3 regions of the Lentibacillus halophilus genome follow, and region 3 is predicted to be linked to each of the others. Evidence: riboswitches for the same ligand, from Rfam matches in the RefSeq annotation. Region 3 holds a riboswitch; each other region holds the start of a gene.
What was found. Region 3 has a riboswitch for thiamine pyrophosphate ahead of ACZ5Q7_RS06705 (acetylornithine deacetylase). Riboswitches for the same ligand answer to the same signal wherever they lie in the genome.

Region 1: another riboswitch for thiamine pyrophosphate. It lies ahead of tenA (thiaminase II); the one in region 3 lies ahead of ACZ5Q7_RS06705 (acetylornithine deacetylase).
Region 2: another riboswitch for thiamine pyrophosphate. It lies ahead of tenA (thiaminase II); the one in region 3 lies ahead of ACZ5Q7_RS06705 (acetylornithine deacetylase).

What each region holds. Positions count from the first base shown of each region.
Region 1 covers NZ_AP043750.1:2,847,334-2,854,873, reverse strand. The annotation lists gene ACZ5Q7_RS14085 (ZIP family metal transporter) at 1-512, opposite strand, end outside; gene tenA (thiaminase II) at 794-1,480, opposite strand; TPP riboswitch at 1,565-1,665, opposite strand; gene ACZ5Q7_RS14075 (Eco57I restriction-modification methylase domain-containing protein) at 1,824-4,088, shown strand; gene trhA (PAQR family membrane homeostasis protein TrhA) at 4,254-4,901, opposite strand; gene ACZ5Q7_RS14065 (LLM class flavin-dependent oxidoreductase) at 5,134-6,138, shown strand; gene ACZ5Q7_RS14060 (aromatic acid exporter family protein) at 6,191-7,216, opposite strand; gene ACZ5Q7_RS14055 (C40 family peptidase) at 7,487-7,540, shown strand, end outside.
Region 2 covers NZ_AP043750.1:1,250,138-1,257,677, reverse strand. The annotation lists gene ACZ5Q7_RS06155 (HAD family hydrolase) at 292-1,080, opposite strand; gene ACZ5Q7_RS06150 (energy-coupling factor transporter transmembrane component T family protein) at 1,578-2,369, opposite strand; gene ACZ5Q7_RS06145 (ABC transporter ATP-binding protein) at 2,366-3,940, opposite strand; gene ACZ5Q7_RS06140 (ECF transporter S component) at 3,937-4,521, opposite strand; gene tenA (thiaminase II) at 4,518-5,210, opposite strand; TPP riboswitch at 5,292-5,394, opposite strand; gene ACZ5Q7_RS06130 (3-oxoacyl-ACP reductase) at 5,901-6,662, opposite strand; gene ACZ5Q7_RS06125 (ABC transporter substrate-binding protein) at 6,652-7,540, opposite strand, start outside.
Region 3 covers NZ_AP043750.1:1,366,183-1,373,722, reverse strand. The annotation lists gene ACZ5Q7_RS06715 (ABC transporter permease) at 1-751, opposite strand, end outside; gene ACZ5Q7_RS06720 (ABC transporter substrate-binding protein) at 1-2, opposite strand, end outside; gene ACZ5Q7_RS06710 (ABC transporter ATP-binding protein) at 748-1,524, opposite strand; gene ACZ5Q7_RS06705 (acetylornithine deacetylase) at 1,568-2,845, opposite strand; TPP riboswitch at 3,075-3,176, opposite strand; gene ACZ5Q7_RS06700 (sodium:calcium antiporter) at 3,265-4,257, opposite strand; gene ACZ5Q7_RS06695 (Eco57I restriction-modification methylase domain-containing protein) at 4,313-5,962, opposite strand; gene ACZ5Q7_RS06690 (hypothetical protein) at 6,377-7,228, shown strand; gene ACZ5Q7_RS06685 (transposase) at 7,214-7,540, opposite strand, start outside.

The sequences.
Region 1 (7,540 bases), 1.5 Mb from region 3:
AAGTTCTGAATGCCGATACCGAGCGCCAGCGCAATGGCTCCTCCTAGCGACGCGGTCGGCAAATCGGCGGCAATGGCTCCGAACGCGACACCAACCGCAAGTCCTTCCGGAATATTATGCAGTGTGATAGCTAAAACAAGAAGTGTACTGCGTCTTTTTCTGTCCGGATTGATCCCTTCAGCCTCATCCATAGCTAACCCGGGATGAAGATGCGGGAGCAGTTTATCGGATGCCCAGAGGAAAACGCCGCCAAGCAAAAACCCTATTGCGGCTGGAGCCCATGCCGGTAAGGGTCCGCCTTCCGCCTTTTCCAATGCCGGTGACAGCAGGGACCAAAAACTTGCAGCAATCATGACACCCCCGGCAAAGCCGAGCATACTATCCATGAAACGCTGATGGAAGCCTCTCGTTGCAAAAACGAGCGCGGCACCGAGTGCGGTCATGCCCCATGTAAAAAGTGTGGCAATGGTTGCCTGTGCGATCGGGTTTAAATCCAAAAAATAATCAAACATGATGAATGGTCTCCTTCTTTTGTTTCTTCACTAACAAACTATGTTTAATTAATGAAAACTTGATTCAAGTAACTATTTTTATTTTGCATAGCCTTAAAAGTTTACCTCAGGAAACTTTTATTGGTTTCAGAAACATAGTACAATCATTACCATCCCATGTCAATTATAGGATCTGTCTATTGAAAAAAATCATACCGCTTGGCATCTCTATGACCGTTGTCCACAAAAAACTTCCTCTTAGGTTGTCAGGCAGACACAAAAGAGGAAGTTTCCAGCTGTTGTTAGACGGTTTGTGCAACAGGCCACATGGATATATTTTCTGCCATATCCCAAAACATATACTCAAAGTAACTCGTTTTGACGACGATTTCCTCCAATTCTTTTAGTTCGTGTTCCGGTTTGTCTTTCCCGATGTCGTCAATTAGATCAATGCAGTTTTTGGCAATGTTGGCAAACGCGTCAGATGAATACATTTTGACCCAGTTGCCATATAACTCATGTTCGGTACCATTTGGCCATGTGGCAAGTTCGTTTCCGATAAAGTTATAACTCCATGCGCAGGCAAGAACCGCTGCGATTGCGTTTTCAACACCGCCGCTCTGCGCTTTGTTCAACATATAGCTTGTATAGGCAGTGACAGTGGCGGATGGTTCGGTTGCTTCCAATTCATCTTTTGTAATACCGAATTTGGATGCGTATTCCCGGTGTAAATCCATTTCTTCGTTCATGGTCCCGTGCAGAAGATTGGCGAAAATGGTCATCGTCTTTAAGTCACGCGCTTTTGATGCCCCGATGGCGAAAATGCGCGAGTACTCCATTAAGTAAATGTAGTCCTGTTTCATAAAATGCTTAAACTTTTCCACATCGAGCGTTCCGTCCCCAATCCCTTTGACAAAGGGGTGCTCCAAATACGAGTTCCATAAAGGCTCCACCCGTTTAAAAATACGATCGCTGAACGATTGTTCCAAAATAAAAACTCCTCTCTTAATCACTAAGAGGGAGCAGTTTCTTATGTACTCGGTAACTATCGCCATTGGATAGTGTGGCGAATCATACAATCATCTCCACTTCCCTACGCCAGTATGAACTGGATCAGGTTCAAAGGGTCAAGTCTTACCTTTCTCAGCAGCGAAATGCTCCCCTAGTGTCGTTGTTTTATTATTGTATTTGATTCAATCAAAACATATAACGTTATGCGTGTCAATATATTTGTCAAAATTTTTACTCATTGGATCAATGGGTGTCATTTGCCACGTGTTCAACGCGTTATGCTATGATGTATACAATGACCAGGCTGAAAGTGGGGAAAGGATGCAGTATTCAACAGACGGGCGAATGACGAGGATCAACCGTAGCGATAGAGAGCAGGAACAAGCTGTTGCCAAAAAGTTTTACGCAGACTATCGATACGTATGGCAAACATTGGTCGCACACGTACAGAATCAAACGACGGCGTACGGTGCGCCGGTGATGTTTGAAACCATACAAAAGCTTCTCAACCGATTGCTCGTTGTTTGTTTTTGTGAAGATAACCATTTGCTGTCAAACAATCGATTGCGTCATCTTGTGCAAGCGGCCAAACAGTCGTCGGACGACAGCGGTACCGGAATATGGTGTCGACTGAAAGAACTGTTTTTTTCGATGAATCAAGACAACTTCAATCGATTGAATGGTGAGTTATTTCAAGTCGATCCGGTACTGGACCAAATCATTATTCAAGACCATATGTTCTGCCTGGTTGAAAACATAACGAGATACGACTTTTCCACAGACGTTAGCGTCAATATACTCGGCTATGTATTTGAACAATCGATGAACGATCTGGAAAAAATAAAATCGGATATGACAGAGGCCCCGGGGCAGGGGAGACGAAAGAAAGAGGGGATATTCTACACATCCCCCGATGTTACCAAGCGATTGCTGGACGAAACATTACAGCGATGGATGGATGATAGAAAACGGGAATTGCAAGCGGTATCCCGATCACACCTTTACGATCAACTTCAGAAACAATTGCAATCTGTTACCATATTGGACCCGGCTGCGGGCAGTGGTGCTTTTTTGAACATGGCGCTGGACAGTGTCGTGTCAGAATGGGAAACAATCCATAAAAAACGCCAGGAAACACAAGACGGACAAGTAAATATAACCGATATCAGCCGATATATCGTAAATCATAATTTGTTCGGTGTTGACCGGAATGATGAGAGCATTGAGATAGCTAAATGGTCGCTATGGTTAAAAACAGCGACTACATATGATGAATTAACGTCACTTGATGCTCATTTGCAAACGGGAAATTCAATTATCGATCAACCGGATGTCTCGGATGAGGCATTCGACTGGCATCAGGCATTTCCGGACGTCATGAATGCGGGCGGATTTGATATCATTATCGGCAATCCTCCGTATGTCTTTACCAGAGATAACGGGTTCAGTGATGATGAAAAAGCCTACTTTAACAGCCATTATGATTTAGTGGACTATCAAATGAATACCTATTTATTATTTATAGAACGGTCGTATCATTTGTTAAAAGAAGGCGGGTGGTTTGCGTTTATTGTTCCTAATACGTGTTTGACGATTGATTCATGTAAGAAAATGCGTCGTTTTCTGCTGGAGCAGACGGGTCATTTAAAAATCATTAATATATACGACCGGATGTTTGAACAGGCCGGTGTTGATACATGTTTTATTATTTTTCAAAAACGTACACCGACAACTGTCAAGCTTGGGGAGTTTACTGACGGTCATGTCACAATTGTTGCCGACGTGGAGCCGGATGAATTAACGGATGAGCAAAGTATTATAAATATATCACTCATGAAAAACAAACAAGCTGTGGAATTGATGAAAAAAATTGAAAACACCAGTTTGGATCTGGGCTCCGTTGCGACTGTCAAGTCAGGATTGGTGGCTTATGAGGTTGGTGAAGGCATTCCGGTTCAGACAAAAGAAATGAAAGAAAATCGAGTCTATCACAGTGATTATCAAGTTGATGACACCTACTGGCGATACCTCGATGGGCGTGATGTTTGCCGGTATCATCTGAATTGGGGAGGGAAGTGGCTTCAATACGGTGCTAATCTGGCTGCCAAACGGCAAAAAGAGCTATTCACGAAACCAAGAATTTTAGTCAGACAGATCCCCTCTCAAGCAATGTATGCGATTCATGCTGTCTACACGGAAAAAGCGCTATTAAATGATCGCAATGCCAATAACATCATCGACTGCCGTATGGATCCCTTGTTTTTATTGGGTGTGATTAATTCCACTGTGATGACGTTTTGGTTTATGAATAAATTTGACAAATTTCAGCGAAAAACATTTCCGCAATTGAAGGTGAAGGATCTGAAAATGTTCCCTGTACCGGATGTTTCCGAACAAAAGCAAAAACGTATTTCCCAATTCGTGGAACAGATGCTGCACGTTCAACGTGATAAAAATACGGATGAATGGAATGAAGAGGAAGCCCGGTTAAATAAACAGATCGATCAGTGGATAGCAGATGCGTTTGGTCTAAGCGAGGAAGAAATCAAACGAATGGAAGCGAATCTGGCAGAAAGTGTGAATTAAGCTTTTGGGAGGCTTACGTTATTTGTGATATACTGATTTAAATGATTTGAAGGAGTCGTTGCTATGGCCAGTGGATCGCATGAATACTAGAATGGAGCAGATATAGTGTGAACCAACCTTCTGTAGGTATGTGCAGAGGGTTGGTTCAATGCTCGTCACATCATTTTAAAGGACGTAACCATACACGCAAATAAAGTGACATAGACTGCCGACTAAAATGAATATGTGAAAAATCTCGTGAAATCCCATGTGTTTAAATGAGAGAAATTGTGGTTTCTGCCAATATATTAACGCACCGATCGTGTAAAATACCCCGCCGAGAATGAGCATCAGCAACCCGTTAGTGCCAATGATTGGTGCAAGCGCCGGGATGTAAAAAATAGCGACCCAGCCCATTCCTACATACAATGCGGTTGACAGCCACCTGGGTGCGTGGAACCAGACAAGCTTAAAGGTAACCCCCATGAACGCTAGTCCACTTATAACGGCAAATAAAATCCATCCCACCGTGCCGCTTAAACTGATCAGGCACAACGGGGTATACGTGCCGGCAATCAGGACAAAAATCATGGAATGGTCAACGCGACGTAAAAAAGCGATAATATGGTCGCGTGCAACAACCATATGGTATGTCGCAGAGGCGCTGTACAAGAGAATCAAACTTGCACCGAATACGACTACGGCCGCCACTGCCAGTCCGGACTGGGACGTGACTGAGGCTTTCATAACCAATGCAAGTAATCCGAAAACAGACAATATGGCCCCGAATAAATGGGTCAGTCCATTTATAGGTTCGCGAATAGACATACGCAAAACATCCTTATCTGACGAGCTGTCATCCTCATCTCTGAACATGGGTCACACCACATTCAGAGGGGATAAACCGCCCGTATTTCTGATTCCTTCAACGAATCATCGGTGAGTGATAAAACCGCCCGCTGATTGACGTTTCGTTAAAGTATGTATCCACCATAAACGTCCACGCTATTGTTTTCAACCCAAATGGACACATCATCGGTATTATCATGAGAAAGAAGGGTGTAATATGAAACTAAGCATATTGGATCAATCCCCAATTTCAACGGGCGCATCGGCACGTGAAGCACTGCATGCATCGGTGGATCTGGCCAGAGAAGCTGATGCGTTAGGGTATCATCGCTATTGGATAGCTGAACATCATGACATGGATGGGTTGGCATGTCCGAATCCGGATGTCTTTCTGGGAATCATCGGGTCGCAAACCGAACGAATACGGATAGGTGCGGGTGCCGTGTTACTGCCGCATTATAAACCGTTCCGTGTTGCGGAAACGTATAACATGCTGGCAACCTTGTATCCAGGGCGCATTGACTTGGGAATCGGCCGTGCGCCGGGAGGATCTGCGGAAGCATCCATCGCGCTGTCCGGCAATTTTTTGAAAAATGTCCGTCATATGCCGGAAACCATTGATGAATTGCGTATGTTTTTACATGGTGGTTTTCCAAAGGATCAACATAACGCAAAAATCAAACCGTCCCCTGTGCCAGCCATCCCACCCGATATGTGGTTGTTGGGAACAAGTGAAAAGAGTGCGCAGGCAGCCGCTGAACAGGGTATTCCGTATGCATTCGGGCAATTCATGAGCGATCAGGATGGCCCACGGGTTATGCAGACCTATATGGATACCGTCACGGCAAACGATCAATATACCCCGCCACGTAAACTCGCAGCGGTATCGGTTGTCTGTGCTGAAACGACCGAAAAGGCGAGAGAACTCGCTTTAAGCAATCAGTTATGGCGAATTCAGCAGGCAAAAGGGGAGGGGGATGGCAAGGTACCTTCTGTTGAAGCAGCAAAACGTTACAAATATACCGACGAGGACTTGGCCATGATTCGCGAAACAGCCAATCAAATGATCATCGGCAACCCTCAAGACGTCAAGCAAGCGCTCACCCAAATGCAGACGTTATATAACACAGATGAATGGATGATTGTGACCATTACCCACAGTTATGAAGCCAGAAAAGAATCATACCGGTTAATCGCCGATGAAATGTTGGCGGACAGCTGATCATCCGGGATGGTCCATTCACGAAAAAAATGATTCATCCCGAATGGACCATTTACTGTTTTTGATAATATCGTTCGACAAGGTTATAGATGGAGACAAGCTCATACAGCATAATAATCCTTGGACGAAAGCTGGTTCGATACTGTTTTTTATTGATAGCGATCTCCTCACTATGATCCCAAAATAGTCCGGTCAATTGCTCAAGCCGTTCCCTATGGTCCTCTTGATTATATAAATGAGGATCTTTAAGGGATGCGGCCAATTTTGTTGCGGTATTCCGGATAATCACCTTGTCGTCGTCGGTCAATTCCAGATTGTTGAATGACGTATGAATCAAATTGCCGATGTGATAATGAATGACTTGCAGACGCTTGAGTTGATACTGTTCCGCTTGAAATTGCTTCCATTCATTTCCGGTAAGTGGATGATATTTGGTCTCCTCTTTTTGATACCGGATGAGCTCTTCCGTTTGATGAATGAATTCATCGACTTGGTCGGCCATTTCCTCCTCGATAACAGTGATGCGTTTTTCCCCATCCAGTATGTCATTAATCAATTGTTCAAAGGAAACCCCTGTTTTGTACGCAATTGTACGCAGGCGTTTGCTAATTTCTTCTGTATAGTCCGGTGGCAACATAAACAAATTAACGACTGTTGAGACAACCAGACCTGTTGTTGTCGTTCCAAGCCGGATAAAAAATGACATAAGGAAACTGCTGTGTATGACTTCCACCATAGCAACCGACGTCAGTGTTGCAACAAGCACACCTGAATGCAGTTTAAACCGCACGCACGTTGTAATGGTAAATACAGCAGACAGCGTGTAGGTCAATGGCGAATTGCCGAATAATGATATAAATAGCACAGCATACGCTGATCCGATGGCCGATGCTGGAAAACGCACAAACCCTTTCTTGATGGAGTCTGATACAGTCGGTTCCAATGTAACAATGGCTGTTATGACTGCAAAAACAGGCGGCCAGTCCAACAGAATACAAATCCACGCTGTAATAAAAATGGCTACACCGGTTTTAATGATGCGGCCGCCCATCAACTTCATATGTTTTTTCCGTTTCATCTGTTTCACTCCGCAATAATTTCTACCATCTATTTTTCCAATTTATTCGTTCATTTGCAACCATTTGTAACAAGAAAAGCCTGTAAAATAAAAAACAGTCATTTGAAATACAATTGTAATATTCCTATTATATGTATGTCATATTTAAATGTTATAATCCAATTATCATAAATCTATTAATACCTTTTTTCAAACATAGATTATTCGAACGATGGGCAATAGGTACATAGATTTCATTTCAAAATTTCAAGTAGAATGGGGGAGTAACTGTTGAAGCGAATTATTGGTTTCACAACAGGCATGGTCCTGGCGGGGAGTTTGTTT
Region 2 (7,540 bases), 120 kb from region 3:
ATAAGCCATTGACGTCATCTCCAACTTTCCACCTGCTCCACATGAAGCATGCAGGTTTCCCCGCACTCCACGCTCCATCTAACGATATGTACTAGTTGATAAGTTCCTCGTTACCTTCAGACAAACGTATGATAATTAACAATATAGAATTCAAATCATGACGATCAGATCGATGTGGTTTGGTTTGAGGAGAATGATCGGGGATTTTACAAAGGGGACCACCTATATGGGAGTGATCATCATTGGCTAAACGATTTCTTCACGTTTATCATTTTTTAGTTCCGTCACACCTCAGATGGCAAATGACTGAACGAGGTATTTTTCTATAAATTCAGTCAGACCATCCTGTTCATGATGATCGGTTGTAACATCTGCGGCCGCTTTCACTTCTTGGTCAGCATTCGCCATTGCAGCGCTGATTCCTGCATAACGCAGCATTTGGATATCGTTCGGGCCGTCACCGATGGCTGCTGTTTCTTCCGGATTAATGCCAAACGCTCTAATAAGCACTCGAATGGCAGCCCATTTGGAAACACCGGGAGCAATTATCTCAAACCCGTCTTTCCAGTCAATGACATCCGCTGCATCACTAAATAAATGTGACATATGCGAACCATGGTAGCCTGTCCTGACACTGTATTTCAGCACGTTCCGGTAATCTGCATGCCGTAAGTCACCGATATACCTTGGCGGAACCCTACCTTCCCTAGTCCACTCATCAACTTCCTCGCTCGTCTTGTTGCAGTATAGGCCGTCGGTTGTGTGCACAATGATATTGCACGGGATTTCATTTGTTACACGATGAAAGTACGCTTCATCCAGCACAACCGGATTCTTCCGGACAACCCTTCCCGTGAATCCATCATGAATGGAAGCACCATTCAGGCAGATCATCGGTGCTTTCAAGCCAAGCAGACTATGGTAAGGTGCTGTAATCTCATATTGACGCCCTGTCGCCAGAAAAACTTTAACACCCTGGTTTGTCAATCTGCTGATCGTTTCCGCATTGCGTTGTGAAATCTCATTTGATGACGTCAGCAATGTTCCATCCATATCAATAAACAATGCACGTATATTCATTTTTCTCCTCCTTTCTATTACACATCAACCATATCACCTAAATGTAAAGTGTATATTAACTGTATGTAATGATTTAATGAAAAATTGAGGGAAGAATATGACATGATACTGATATAAACTGTCGATGCCTGTAATACGGGGTGTGGTGCTAAATCTTTGGCAGATAATCCTTCCAACTGCAAAAATACACCCTGTACTTTTAGCATATTATCGATAAACAAAGACAACATAGTGCATTTCTGTATTTCCAATCGTAAAGGTTTTCACCTTTACGCTAAACATCACATGCCCCTTCTTCCCACTTGCTTCAAACAAAAGTGTCTTATTCAACTCTTGCGCCCGATCGTATTATATGGGCAGTCATTGTACTGGCTGACCTGTTTTAATAGGTTTTATGTTTGGGGAAGCTAGGGTAGGACGCTTGCGCCCATACCCCGTCCTTAATACTGTCCATCCCTTCCTTGCAAATAGGTAAATTATAGTTACTTGTTTCGAAATTACTTCACAAGTCCCCATCGAATAAAGCCAAGATATGTGGCAATAACTACGATTATCAAGACAGAAATGAGCATTATCGCCGCATACTTGATATCCAATTTACTCCAGCTGATTTGTCTGTAAAACGTTCGATTCCAAGATCCGTCGAAGTTTCGGGCTTCCAGCGCAATGGCAACGCGTTCTGACTTGCGTATCCCCTGTGAAAGCAAGGGAACAGTGTAACCTGCAAGCATTCGAACCTGGGCTAACCTTTTTCCGCTGCGATGAACCCCCCGCACTTTGTGAGCCGCACGTATTTGCGTGAAATCGTCTTTCAATATGGGGATAAACCGAATACCTGCCAAAATAGAATAAGCCCATTTTGGTTTTAGGCGAAGTTGCTGCATCAGACTCAACACTAAACTGGTTACATCAGTAGTCAGAATAAATAACGCTCCGTAAAACAAATACCCAAGTGTCCTGAATCCAATTGTTAATCCATTTTGCAGTCCTACTTCCGTGAATTGGAACCAGCCCCAAGCAAAGTACACTTCCTCCCCCTTTGCAAAAGCAAAGATTCCCCAAAAGCTTAATAAGGACAATAGAAGAAATGGAAGCACAATAAAAGTAATCAGTTGTTTTATCGGCATCCGTACATAGACGAATGTGAGCAAAGCTGGAATCATCATCAGCAAAAAAGTGGTAAGAGGATCTCGAACGACTGAAATAAGGACCATCAACAGCACATGAAGCACTAGTTTCCCTGACGGATTCACTTCTGTATGCTGATTGTTTTCCCCCAGGCTTCTCATACAAATACCGCCTGTTCGGTAGCCTTATTTTGCTGATACGCTTTATATTCCATATTTAAGGGTAATTGCAGACGAGCCTGTTGAACGAGAGTTTGCTGCGCGAAAAACACTTCTGGATCTCCTGTAAACAATAATTGATTATCTGCAAATACGATTAACTTGGTCGCATAGGTGTAAGCGAGCTCTACATCGTGCGTCGTCATAACAATCGTGGTCCCTTCTTTATATAGTTGTTCAAATTGATCCAGTAACTCTTTTGCCATTTTAGCATCCTGGCCGAATGTTGGTTCATCTAGCAACAGTACTTCGTGTCGCTTCAGCAGCATGCTTGCCACACTGAGGCGACGTTTTTGTCCGGTTGACAGCGTATAGGGATTGGCCGTTCGGAGATGTTTCAGTCGAAATTCTTCCAGAAGCTGTTCCACTCGTTGTGCCGTCTCTTCTGCCGGCCATTGCTCCACTTGACCGTCAAAGGCGATTTCTTCTTCCACCGAATCCGTTACAAATTGATGCTCCGGATTTTGAAAGACAAAGCCCATATGATTGGAAAGCATCTCGGTTTTAACTGGTGTTTCAAGCTTGCTTCCCGAAAAATTATATTGGATTCTACCTTCCTGGAGAGGATGGAGACCCATCAATGCACGTAAGTATGAACTCTTTCCAGAGCCATTTGCTCCCATAATCATAACCCATTCGCCCGTTTCGATGGAAACATTCACATGGTCCCACACCGTGTAGTGATTCAATGAAAGTTTCCCTCGCTCCATCTCTATAATGGCGTTTGAGGTCTTTTTTCTTTCTCTAGGTTTGATCGTATCGGGAAGTGTTTCTAACTCTTCCAGGCTATAAGGCCACAGTCTCGGTTTCCATATACCATATTTATCGATCAAATGTATTTGTTCCGTATAAATCTGCTTGGGGGAGCCATCGGCAATCAATTCCCCGTCGTCATTGATCAAGAGAACCCGGTCCATCCAATCAATGATACCTTCCAGCTTATGTTCGATGATCAAGACTGTTTGAGATTCCGGCAAATTTCGCAGCATGTCAATAACGTTTGATGTACCAGAAGGATCTAATTGAGCGGTAGGCTCATCCAAGAACAGTATTTCAGGCTCTAATGCCAGAATCGTTGCAAAAGCCAATCGCTGGCTTGTTCCGCCAGATAACGTATGAATAGGCGTATCTCCCGGTAAATCATGAATTCCGGCTTGTCTTTTCACTCGATTAATCATTTCAGACATATCCTCTGGAGGAACCTGCTGATTCTCCAAACTAAAGGCAATATCTTCATCCACGGTAAGCATACAGAACTGACTTTCCGGGTCTTGAAACAGAACCCCTTTCTGTTCAGGTCCCCAAATATCTCCTTTCATCATTGCTTGAATGAAGTCGGGAATAAGACCTGCCAGTACATGGAGCAGTGTGCTTTTCCCCGATCCACTCGGGCCTAGCAATAATATCTTTTCCCCCTGCTGGATATGGACCTGCATACCTGAAAGCGTTGGGTTATCTCTTCCTGGATACTGCACATGAAGGTCACTGCAGCCAGCATATGAAACAGCACTCATAATTCCCACCGCGCTTTTTGAGTGGATAGCACAATTTCATAACTATTTAAACTGCCCGTTGCCACAAGTTTGTCTGCTATCCATTTACTAAAGGCACCGCAGACCACAATGGAACTCGCAATTCGTACACTGATTGTCATGACTTGAATGAATCCAGTATTGGCCCCAAGCCCTGAGATTAAATAACTGGAAAAAATACTCCCCAAAGAAGCAGAAATAGAAGCAATCGCCAATACTAGAAAATCCCACCGACGATATCTAAAAAGCAAAAAGATTATCTCTGCCCCCAGCGCTTGCATCGCTCCGGTAAAGAGCATGGACAGACCAAATTGACTGCCGGTCAGCAACTCTCCAGAAGCAGCCAGGAATTCCGCTAAAAACGCAACGCCCGGTTTTCGAATGATATAAGCCGCCACTACTCCTGCAACGAACCACATGGGGTATACGATTTGGCCCAGAAAAGGGGCTATAGCATTTGCAAATGTATAAACAGGTCCCCATATCTTATATACCACCCCAAATAAAATAGCGATAATGACAATGAGCATGACTTCTTTTATTGTTAACGTATGCTTTGTCACTGTGAAACCTCTCCTCCTTGTTCACTTTCAGACAGCCATGTTTCAAAGGTATAAGACATTTCCCAAAATTGGAGTTCGTACGCTTTGGCTATAACGAATTGTTCTTTTACCTTCTCTTTTTCCTGTTCATTCATGTTTTCGACAAGCGTGTTTAATAAATCAATCATTTCATTTGTCGAATCCTGGAATTGATCACTCGCGTACATTTTAATCCAATTTCGGTAAATATCAGGTTCCGGCGCTGCATTTTCGTTTATTTTTCCAATATCTGCATACAACCAGTAACAAGGCAACATCGCTGCCACGGACTGTGCCAGATTCCCAGACATGGCTGCTCTATATAAGTGAGATGTGTACGCATAGGCTGTGGGAGCAGGTTTAAAATTCGCCATATCTTCTTCTGTAATGTTTAAAATCTTTGCATGTTCGTGATGAACAGTTAATTCTGCTTGCGCTGTAACTCTTGCCTTGTCAGCCAAAATGGCAGTATGTTTAAAATCATCCGCCTGTGATGCGGCAATCGCATGGACTTTTCCATAATGCTTTAAATAATAGATATCTTGCAAAATATAGTTTTTAAATACTTCCAGTGGTAAATCCCCATTGACGATCCCCTGTACAAATGGGTGATTCAGGCTTTTTTTCCAACTTTCCCTTGTTGCTTCTTTCAGTTGATTAGTAAATGTCATAAAAAAATCCTCCTCTAAACTTTTAAAGATTAGTAGAAGGAAGTATTAGCAAAATTTTCCGCAAAATATTGGCGTACTGAGTTTTTGCCTAATCTACTTCCCTCCGCTGGTGTTAACCAGATCAGGTTCCAAGGGACAAAGGATATTTCCTTTTCTCAGCCGGACGGCGCCCCTAGCAGAAAACTGATATTAAATAATTAATTGCAAATTTAACAAAAACTTTAGTAGAAGTCAACTCTTAATACAAAATGCTGGATTTAATTTCTGAAAGTTCAGGCTCTGTTTGCTAATCGATTTTTTGAGCACATTCATTCAATGACCATATCCTATCCTTTTGGTCAGTATAGCGTATTTCAAAGGGTACATTCTTACACTACACCACTCACGTTATCAATTTTCCCTATATTTTAGCTTTAGACCCGTGCATTTGTGTAAGTTTATCAGCTGTGTGCGCTAAATAAATTCCCGAAAAAGGACAGATCAGAGCAAGTGATCGAAAGTTTGCGATTTGTCGGTCTCGAGACGTTAAAAGACCAGTATCTGGGGAAGTTAGCGGCGGACAAAAATGTCTTCCAATAATGCTCTTCAATACCTTTCATGTATTTGATCGATTCTGCTTGGAAGCAGCACTCACCTGTTCATCATCATGTACTAAAGCTATTCAGGCAAAGGCGAAGATACGTCATATTTTTAATTCATTACTTGTCCACCATCAACAACGAGATTTTGACCGGTAACCACCCGACTCCACCGTGAAGCGAAAAACAAGACTGTATCGGCCAGTTCCTCGGGAGTTGTGACCTGCTTTAACAGGGTATCTTCCTTAATGAGATCAAATACTTCAGGAGGCGTGGGTGAGCTTGCATCGGTCACTCGTAACAACCCTCCTGACACCATATTAACGGTGATTCCATTCGCACCAAGGTCACTTGCCATGTTCCTTGTAAATCCGATTAACGCTGCCTTACTTGTATTATAATCATGATATGGGACCACAGGATCTTGCACGAGATTGGTACCAATATTAATGATTCTGCCAAACTGAAGTGTAGCCATTCCTTCATAGGCAACTTGCGTCGTATGTAAAGCAGCCTTGATGCTTCCTTCTAATTGGACTTGATAATCTTCCCAGTCAATTTTTTTGGCATCTTTCCTGTTCACTGAATCGAATTTAAAATTCACCAATGCGTTATTGACAATCGTTGTAACGGGATGGTTAAAATGCGATTCTGCTTTTTCAAACATATTTTCCACCTGGTCTCTATCAAGCACGTCGGCCTGAATCGCTATCGCTTCACTTCCAATTTTCTCTACGACTTCTTTCGCTTTCTCTTCACTTTGGTAATAGTTCAGAATAACACGTGCACCCTCACGCCCAAATGCTTTGGCGATTTCTGCCCCTAACCCTCTGCTTGCTCCTGTAACCAATACAACCTGGTCTTTAATGTTCATTATGAATTCCTCCTTTGCTATTTTCGAATAACAATCCATTTGTCCAATATTCCTCGGGATCTCCTGAAGCATCTGTAAGCTTCACCTCCTTAAGCCATCTTTGTAAATGATCAAAATAATTGAATGGCATGGAGAAGTCTTTGGTGAAGTAACTTAAAGTTGCGTCTAAAATAGCTGCCTCCACTTGATCCATAGGATTTTTTTTCGTGAATTGATAGTAAATCTTCTTTGCTTCATCTGGCTCATTTAGAATGAAATCACTGCTTCTTCTCAATACCTTCAAAAATCTGCTTATCTCATAACTTCGTCTGCTTAAAACAGCGGGTGAAGTAATTAAAATTAAACTCCCTCCAGCAGGAAGACCCCAATCTTTTAATGAAAAGAACCCCGGTTTATACCCGCGTGCCCGCGCTTCAATGATTTCATGATGCTGTTGTACTGAAAAAGCTAAATCTGCTTCATCATGAATTAACGCCTCGGTATGGTAAAATCCTTTGTTAACCGGAATTAAATCGTGAACATCGCAATGCCCCCCATCTGCTAGAATCAGGGATTTCATAAAGGCTAGTCCTGTTGGTCCAGGTGCACTTGGATAGGTTAACCTTTTCCCAATTATATCCTTAGGTCTTGTAATTCCATTGTTTTTTAGAAACATGACGCCACTGTCAGATTCTAGAAATCTAGTAATTCCAATAACATCGATACTTTTTAACTTATCTTGTACTAAATGCAAAGGTTCTGTGACAGCAATATCCATAGTCCCATTATGTATTTCATCAATCGCATCAAAGTGTTCCTTAGGCTCTATCATTTCAACGTTTAAATCGACTTCTGAAAACCACCCCTTTTCCATTCCAATCAAAAATGGAAGATGGTTT
Region 3 (7,540 bases):
ATTGCTTTTCCCTCCATTTTAATATAATTTTTTCCAGACATATGACTAGTAAAAATAAGAAAATGCCGACTGCTGATAATAAAACGATTGGAGCAAATACAGCTGCACCATCAAATTGGGTCATCATTCGGCGGCTAAAATATCCCAACCCGGCTTGTGCACCTAACCATTCGCCTATTGCCGCACCAATCACGCTCATCGTTACAGCAACTTTTAACCCTGAAAAAAAAGATGGCAAGGCAGATGGCACATCCAATTTAAAGAAAATATCTTTTTTGGAAGCTCCCATTGTAAGCAGTAATTCTTTCAAATCTTTATTGGATGAACGTAGCCCATCAAATGTACTGACTGTAAGCGGAAAAAACGTGATTAAAATGGCAACAACGACTTTGCTCCAAATCGTATATCCAAACCAGAGAACAAAAATGGGAGCTAACGCAATAACCGGTATTGTCTGGGATGTAATAATCAGTGGATAGAACGTTTTTTCCGCTGTTTTACTCATATTCATCCATACGGCCAAAGTGACACCCATCACGATGGACACCACAAGGCCAATTAGGATGATTAACAAAGTCGATGGGAGGTGGTTCAACAGTAAAACCGTTTTCAACTCCCATAACTCTCCAGCTATTGCTGTGGGCGTTGGCAATATAAAACTTTTATTATATAAGCTCGCCCCTATTTCCCAAACAATCAGGAATACAAGCACCAGTAAGCTCGATAACAAATACGAATGAAGATTTTTCATATTTTCACCTTGGAACGAAGCAGTTCGATTAAATGTTCTTTCAGTGTTACAACATCCGTTTGGCTTAAATCACGCAGCGTCCTTGGGCGCTCTAAAGGTACTTTTACCTCTTGGATGACATTACTTGGCTTTTGTGTCAGTATAAAAATACGATCAGATAAAAATAACGCTTCTTCCACATCATGTGTAATAAATAGAATCGTTTTCTCCCATTTCTTCCACTGTTCAAGCAGCCATTCCTGCATGTTTATCCGGGTAATCGCATCCAAAGCACTGAATGGTTCATCCAATAACAAAAGATTGGATCCGCTCAAAATCGTTCGTAAAAAAGATACCCGCTGACGCATACCGCCTGATAGATTACCAGGAAAGGCATGCTCCACACCTTCAAGACCAAAATCAGCCAATAGTTTTAATACACGGCTTTGGGCTTCTTCCTTTTTTGTCCCTTTAATTTCTAATGGCAGTGCGGCATTTTCCATAATCGTTCTCCACGGCATTAATAAATCTTCCTGGGGCATATAACCTACTTGTCCTAATCGACTTTTTGCTATCTTTCCATCCAGTAAAATATCACCTTCATCCGGCTGTTCAAGCCCGGTAATTAACCGAAATATAGTACTCTTGCCAGATCCGCTGGTCCCAATAATACTGACAAGTTCACCATCATCCACATGAAAATGTATCTTGTCCAAAATGGAAACGGACTCTACACTTTTTTCTGATTGATAGCGAAATGTCACATCATTAAACGCTAATGCTTCTTTACTCATCTGCAATCCTCATCTCCCTTTAAATGACCATACTAGTTTTCATTCATTCTTTTTCTGTATGACACCACTCATATATAAACGTTAACAACGTTTTCGTGTATTCAACCAATTGCTCAATAGAAACTTGTTCATTGACTGCGTGAGCGTACCGAAGACTCCCCGGACCATAAATAGCAGCAGGAATACCTGCATCGCCAAACCAGCCCCCATCCGTTACAGATGGAGAAACATCGACGGTAGGCGCTTCATTCTGTACACGTTGATGCGACTGTATTAATGTCTGGACTGCATCATGGTCATAATCCACTTCCAACGATGGAAATATTTCGCCACGATCTTCAATCATGGATGACCCGCCCCATTCAAACACAGGTGGGTTTTCCCGAAGCCATGGATCTCCATTTGCAACGGCACGGATATGGTCCTCTATCTCTCTTGCCACTTGCTCGTGCGTTTCATTGGGATAAAAGTGAACAGTAATCCATAAATGGCATTCATCAGCTATAAAAGCCGCATGTCTTCCACCTTCAATAACAGCCGGATTGATCGTGTTGGTTCCAGCAGGATAGCCTGGATAACTTTTCATAACGGACCAATGTCTTTCCAGTTCTTGTAGCCCCTGAATAATTTTTGTCATTTTTTCTATTGCGCTGGCGCCAAACAGATTTCCACCGGCATGAATCATATCTTTACGCGTAGCATCATGGAACGTTTCCTTGCTCTTTACGGTAATCCAGCCTGTGATGACACCTCCCTGCCCCTGTATATGCAAATCACTTGTGTCAACAACAATCGCAAAGTCGGCTTTATAACCACGCTTGCAACATTGCAATGTCCCAGCTTCGCCAACTTCTTCACCGATGACGGATTGAAACGTTAAATCACCCGGCAATTCAATTCCGGAATCATGCAGCAACTGGATGGCAAATAAAGCACCAGCCATACCACCTTTCATGTCCGCTGCACCTCTGCCAATTATCTGGCCGTCTCGAACAAATGGCGTAAATGGATCGCTCACCCATGCCTCATCCTCATTCACTTCAGCAACATCGACATGCCCATTCACAATCAGGCTCCTATGGGAATCGGAATGCGTCCCTTTACGAACGCCAACAACATTCGGATCTCCTGGATAAACGTCCCACTTATCCGTACTCAACCCTTTTTCCTGTAAAAATGAATCAATAAATTGTTGCGCCTCCTCGGTATTTCTGGCAGGTGGTGCGGGCGTTTTAAATTGAATGAGTTCTTTCAATAAATCAACAAGCTCATCCTGTCGATAGTCAACTTGATTTACCAGATGATTCAGTAAATGATGCATGTACTATTCCTCCTTTAAAGTAAAGTCACTGGGTGGCACCTTACCAACTGAATGGTGTTGAACGAATCAAACATTGCGGGTTGTTTATCCCAAACCTTCACGTAAATGGTTTGCCCACGTTCACAGGTGAGGTATGACCATTCATTAATGCGTGATAAAATAAAGGAACCGCTTCTTCTAACAGAAGCGGTTCCTCGTATCATTCCATTAAGATACATGTTATGTGTCATGACAACGTGTTCCACTTCCCTTCGCTGGTATTAGCCAGTGCAGGTTCAAGGGTCAAGACAAACCAGTCTTTCTCAGCTTTTCAGCGCCCCTAGTGTTATCTCTATGCAGTTGTTTACTATCTCTTCATTAATGTCGCATAATTTTGAATATAAGTCAATAGTAATGACACCATTAACAACATTTATTTTTCAACTTGTAAATATCATGTATTGAACAAGAAAATAGCCGACGATAATGACCAGTGACGGAATACTGTAAACCAATATGGATGGCGACTGTTTCCGCATGAAAGACCAGATGACAACGAAAACAAGGAACATTCCGCCAATCGCGGACAACGCATGCGATCCACTTCCATCTGCCAACAATGATCCTTGTCTGTAAACCACATCCGATAAAGCAAGAATCAACATATTCAGCATATTACTGCCGAGAATAGCGCCGACCGCCAAATTCACATTTTTTAATCGTAACGCTGCTAAAACGGATACCCCTTCCGGTAAAGAGGTCGTCGCGGCTATGAGAAAACTGCCTACAAAACTCGACCCAAGCCCGGTAATAACTGCAATGTCATCACCTGTTATTGAAAGAAGGGTTCCTGTTCCTAAGATAATCAATGCCGAAACAGTAAAACCTGCAAAAGCATGTCCAACAGAGATGGATTCTCTATCTCCGTCAGTCTCTTCCACATCCGCTGTTTCCTCATGACTGAGAGAAGGCGCCGGCAGTTTTCTGATGATCGCCATCCCAACTATGTAAACAGCTGCAATCAGTAGTGAATCCAGGCCTATTCCAACGATGGCATAATCCATGCGTACCAATAGAGCCAGCGTTACCAACATCATTAGGACAAATCCTAACGACGCCGTATATTTGTGATTACTGCTGGCAAGATGAAATAATCGTCGTTTTCTATAATAAAAGTCCAACGCGCCGAGTATGAACACATTAAACAGATTGGAACCAAGCATATTTCCAATCGCTATATCAATATTATCAATCATTACCGCGGAAAAACTGGTCGTTACTTCCGGCAATGATGTCGCACCAGCCAGAAGAATCGTCCCGACAACCATGCCACCCATTGCCGTTTTTTCACTTATCACATCCGCATAGAGTGATAACTTTCTTGCTGTAAAAACCGTTAATACAGCCGCTGATACAAACCAAACAAATACCACTGTTACAACGCCTCCAAAGTACCCGAACCCCTGTTACCTGTCTACTATTTGTATATTATCGTTCAAGCCCATATTTTTGGATAAGAAATTCATCAATGACATCCTTTGACGTCATGCTTTTAAGATATTGCTTTTCTTCTTCTGAAAAATCAGGGATCGTGAAGTTCTCTAAATATTTTTTTTGATAACAATAGTAACCGCCACTGATCATATAACTGGTCAGTTGAATATAATAATCCATTATTTTCGAATTAAGAATTTTGGTTAATAAGGGGAGGTCCATTCCTTCCTTATTATTTTTAAGGCCATAAATAGCATAACCATTATGAAACAATGCAAAATCATTAAAGTAGGCGAAGTTTGGTTTTCCAGAGTTAGTGGGGAATATTATTTTTGGTACAAAACTATGGAGGGCTTGCGATCGTCCATACTCATACCATGCTTTTGTTGAAGGGTTTCCCCCGTTTCGTTTATTAAGTTCCCGTTTAATAGCCTTAAAGTACGCTAACGTATGGGGATACACGTCCGCCATTGTTTTCTCTGAAATCAACGAAGCTTTCCCATTCTTTATGTTATAAGGATAGATAATTTTATTAAATTCGTAAAAGTTTGTTGTTAAGTCAACTTTCTTGTCGCCCGAGCCTTTAATAATGGACATCGTAATTCCTTTTTCTATTTTGTGGAGTTTTCCGTTATATTCCTTGTAATAAAAAGGATCATTTTCATTTTTATTCATTGATTGGGTTATATCAATCATATAAAGCTTATCCTTTTGAGTGGCAATTCCTGTCGATATGTCCAACAAATAAGGTTGATTTTCTATTTTGGTCACATTATTATAATCCTTTGCAGAAAGTAAATGAATCGCTTCTGCGTCAAGACCACTATAAGGTACCTTTTCCCATTCGCGTGAATTCAAATATTGATGGATATCCATATTATTGAAACGTTCATCAATCGTTTTATAATACATATAATGTTTCGGAGCCTTATCAAAAAATACGATCGCTGAATATGTTTGTGCATTCTCAAACAATTGATTATCTTTAAAATCAATAACTTTCGTGATTACTTGATCATTGATGAGCAACTCCCTTAAAGGCTGTGCTGACTTCATTTTAAAAAGATGGTTGGGGATAATATAGCCCATTTTTCCATCCTCACGCAGAGATTGGCAACTTAACTCAATAAAGGCGTAAAACAAATTGAAACTTCCGGAATTGCACGTCTTAAAATGTTGTTTTAACATTGTTCGTTGGTCTTTATCCATATCTTGAATTCTGACATAAGGAGGATTCCCTATAATAAAATCAAACCCATTTTGAACCCTGTATGAATGAAATTTGGGCAGTACATTCGGTTGAGTACTGTCAGCATTTATAATATTAAACGCAATGACATCTTTATCCTCATTAAAGTATAATGAATACAGTGTTAAGAATAATTTTGTACAATACACATTCTCTTCCAGAATATCGGCTCCGTATAAATTATTTTCAATGATTTCTATTCGGGATAACGCTGGAAACCATTTTTTAAATTGCTTTAAAGCTGAAATGAGAAATTCACCAGCTCCACAGGAAAAATCACAAACCGTACTCGTTGGCGTTGCATCCTTAAAAAGTTCTTCATTGATATAATCGGAAACATACGTCGGCGTGAAAATAATGCCATTTGTTCGAGCAGCATCCTTATCAAAGAACATGTAAAACATGGACTCCAAGTTCTTAATATTCCATTGAACAGGAAGCATTTGGACGTATTCACGAATGAACCTGTTTTCCCGTTGCAACAATGCGCGTACAAGTTGATTGCTGACACTGGATTCATCAATTTCATTATATGTTAAATAAGCTCTGACCAGTTCGGATTGTATTTCCTTAAAATCATAGGTCATTCGCTGCAGATTCTTTTTAATCGCTAAAAAATGAACATCCTCGTCTTCAAAATTTTGGAGCATCTGCATCACCTTCCTATACGATACGGCAACCTAACAAGAATTATAACGTATCAACTACAATTGCAAAACAAGCGACTCTTGGTCTATAATAATATCCCTATTTTAAAGATAATACTTTCGTATGGCTAAAAAATAGTACTCATCATAAGGGGTGGTACCATGAACATTCATCAGGCAGCAAACTTAATCCAACAGGACATGGAGATGGCGATTACAAACTTAACAGTCAACGGCTCACGCCAAAATGGCAAAGGAGATACTTTTAATAATGGATTGGAAGCAAAAACTTCTCTTATCAGGAAAAGCACGTTAATCAATTACATACATGAATTCGTTAAACATGAAATGGTGGATAATAATATACGATCGGAAACGATTTTCCCACCTTTGGGACAAACGAAACCTGAATTAAAAGTTACTGGTATGTTTAAACAAAAAGATCAGGACATTTGTGCAAAACCCACAAATATTGGAGCTGAGAAAACTTTGGTAAATTGGGGACCAATGGTTCATTCCAATTTATATTGTGCAGACGGTCCAAACTTATCTGAGCAGATTCTTTCCGTCAACGTACGAAGCCAGTTAAGCAGCCTTGCCAAAAACACAGATACATTATTTGAACGAATGTTTGCTGAAGCGCTTAACTTACACATAACATATCCTAAAATGGTATTAGGGGAAATTTATATCATTCCTGTTTATGAATATGATGAAACTGCCATGAAACACAACAGAGTTGCATTTAAACAATCCCAGACCGACTTGGAAAAATACATTAATTTTTTCCACTTTTTGAGTGGAAGGGATGATATAGATGAGGACAAGCATAAGTACGAACGATGTGCATTGGTTATCATTGATTTTAGCCGACCCCATGCCAAGGTTTATAAAACCACTCAAGAATTAAAAGAAGATGGCCTCGTCAGACAAACATATGATACAGAACTCGCAGATATATCGACAGATAATTTTATCAGTGAGTTAATCGACATCCATTTAGAAGACTGGTGAAAAACTACAGTTTTGATCCATCAAAGATGCGAACAAGAACCTGAATTGTTCTTTAATTCTCTTAAAAACAAAAGAAATGAAGATATTACGGTGGTGTCTTTCATCCCATTTGGTTGTTTCAGCGCATGCTGAAACGCCGGTCCTGGGCCTTTTACCTTTGAACCGGCTTAACTTCTTAAGATTTTGAACGATGGCGGTACAGAGTGCTTGTTCCTGCATGCAGTCCAGCCCTCTGCTTTTGGCACGATCCAGCCCGTGCACTGTCTTGGCTTCGGCGAATCCATGTTCACACTGGACACGCTGGTTCTGAAT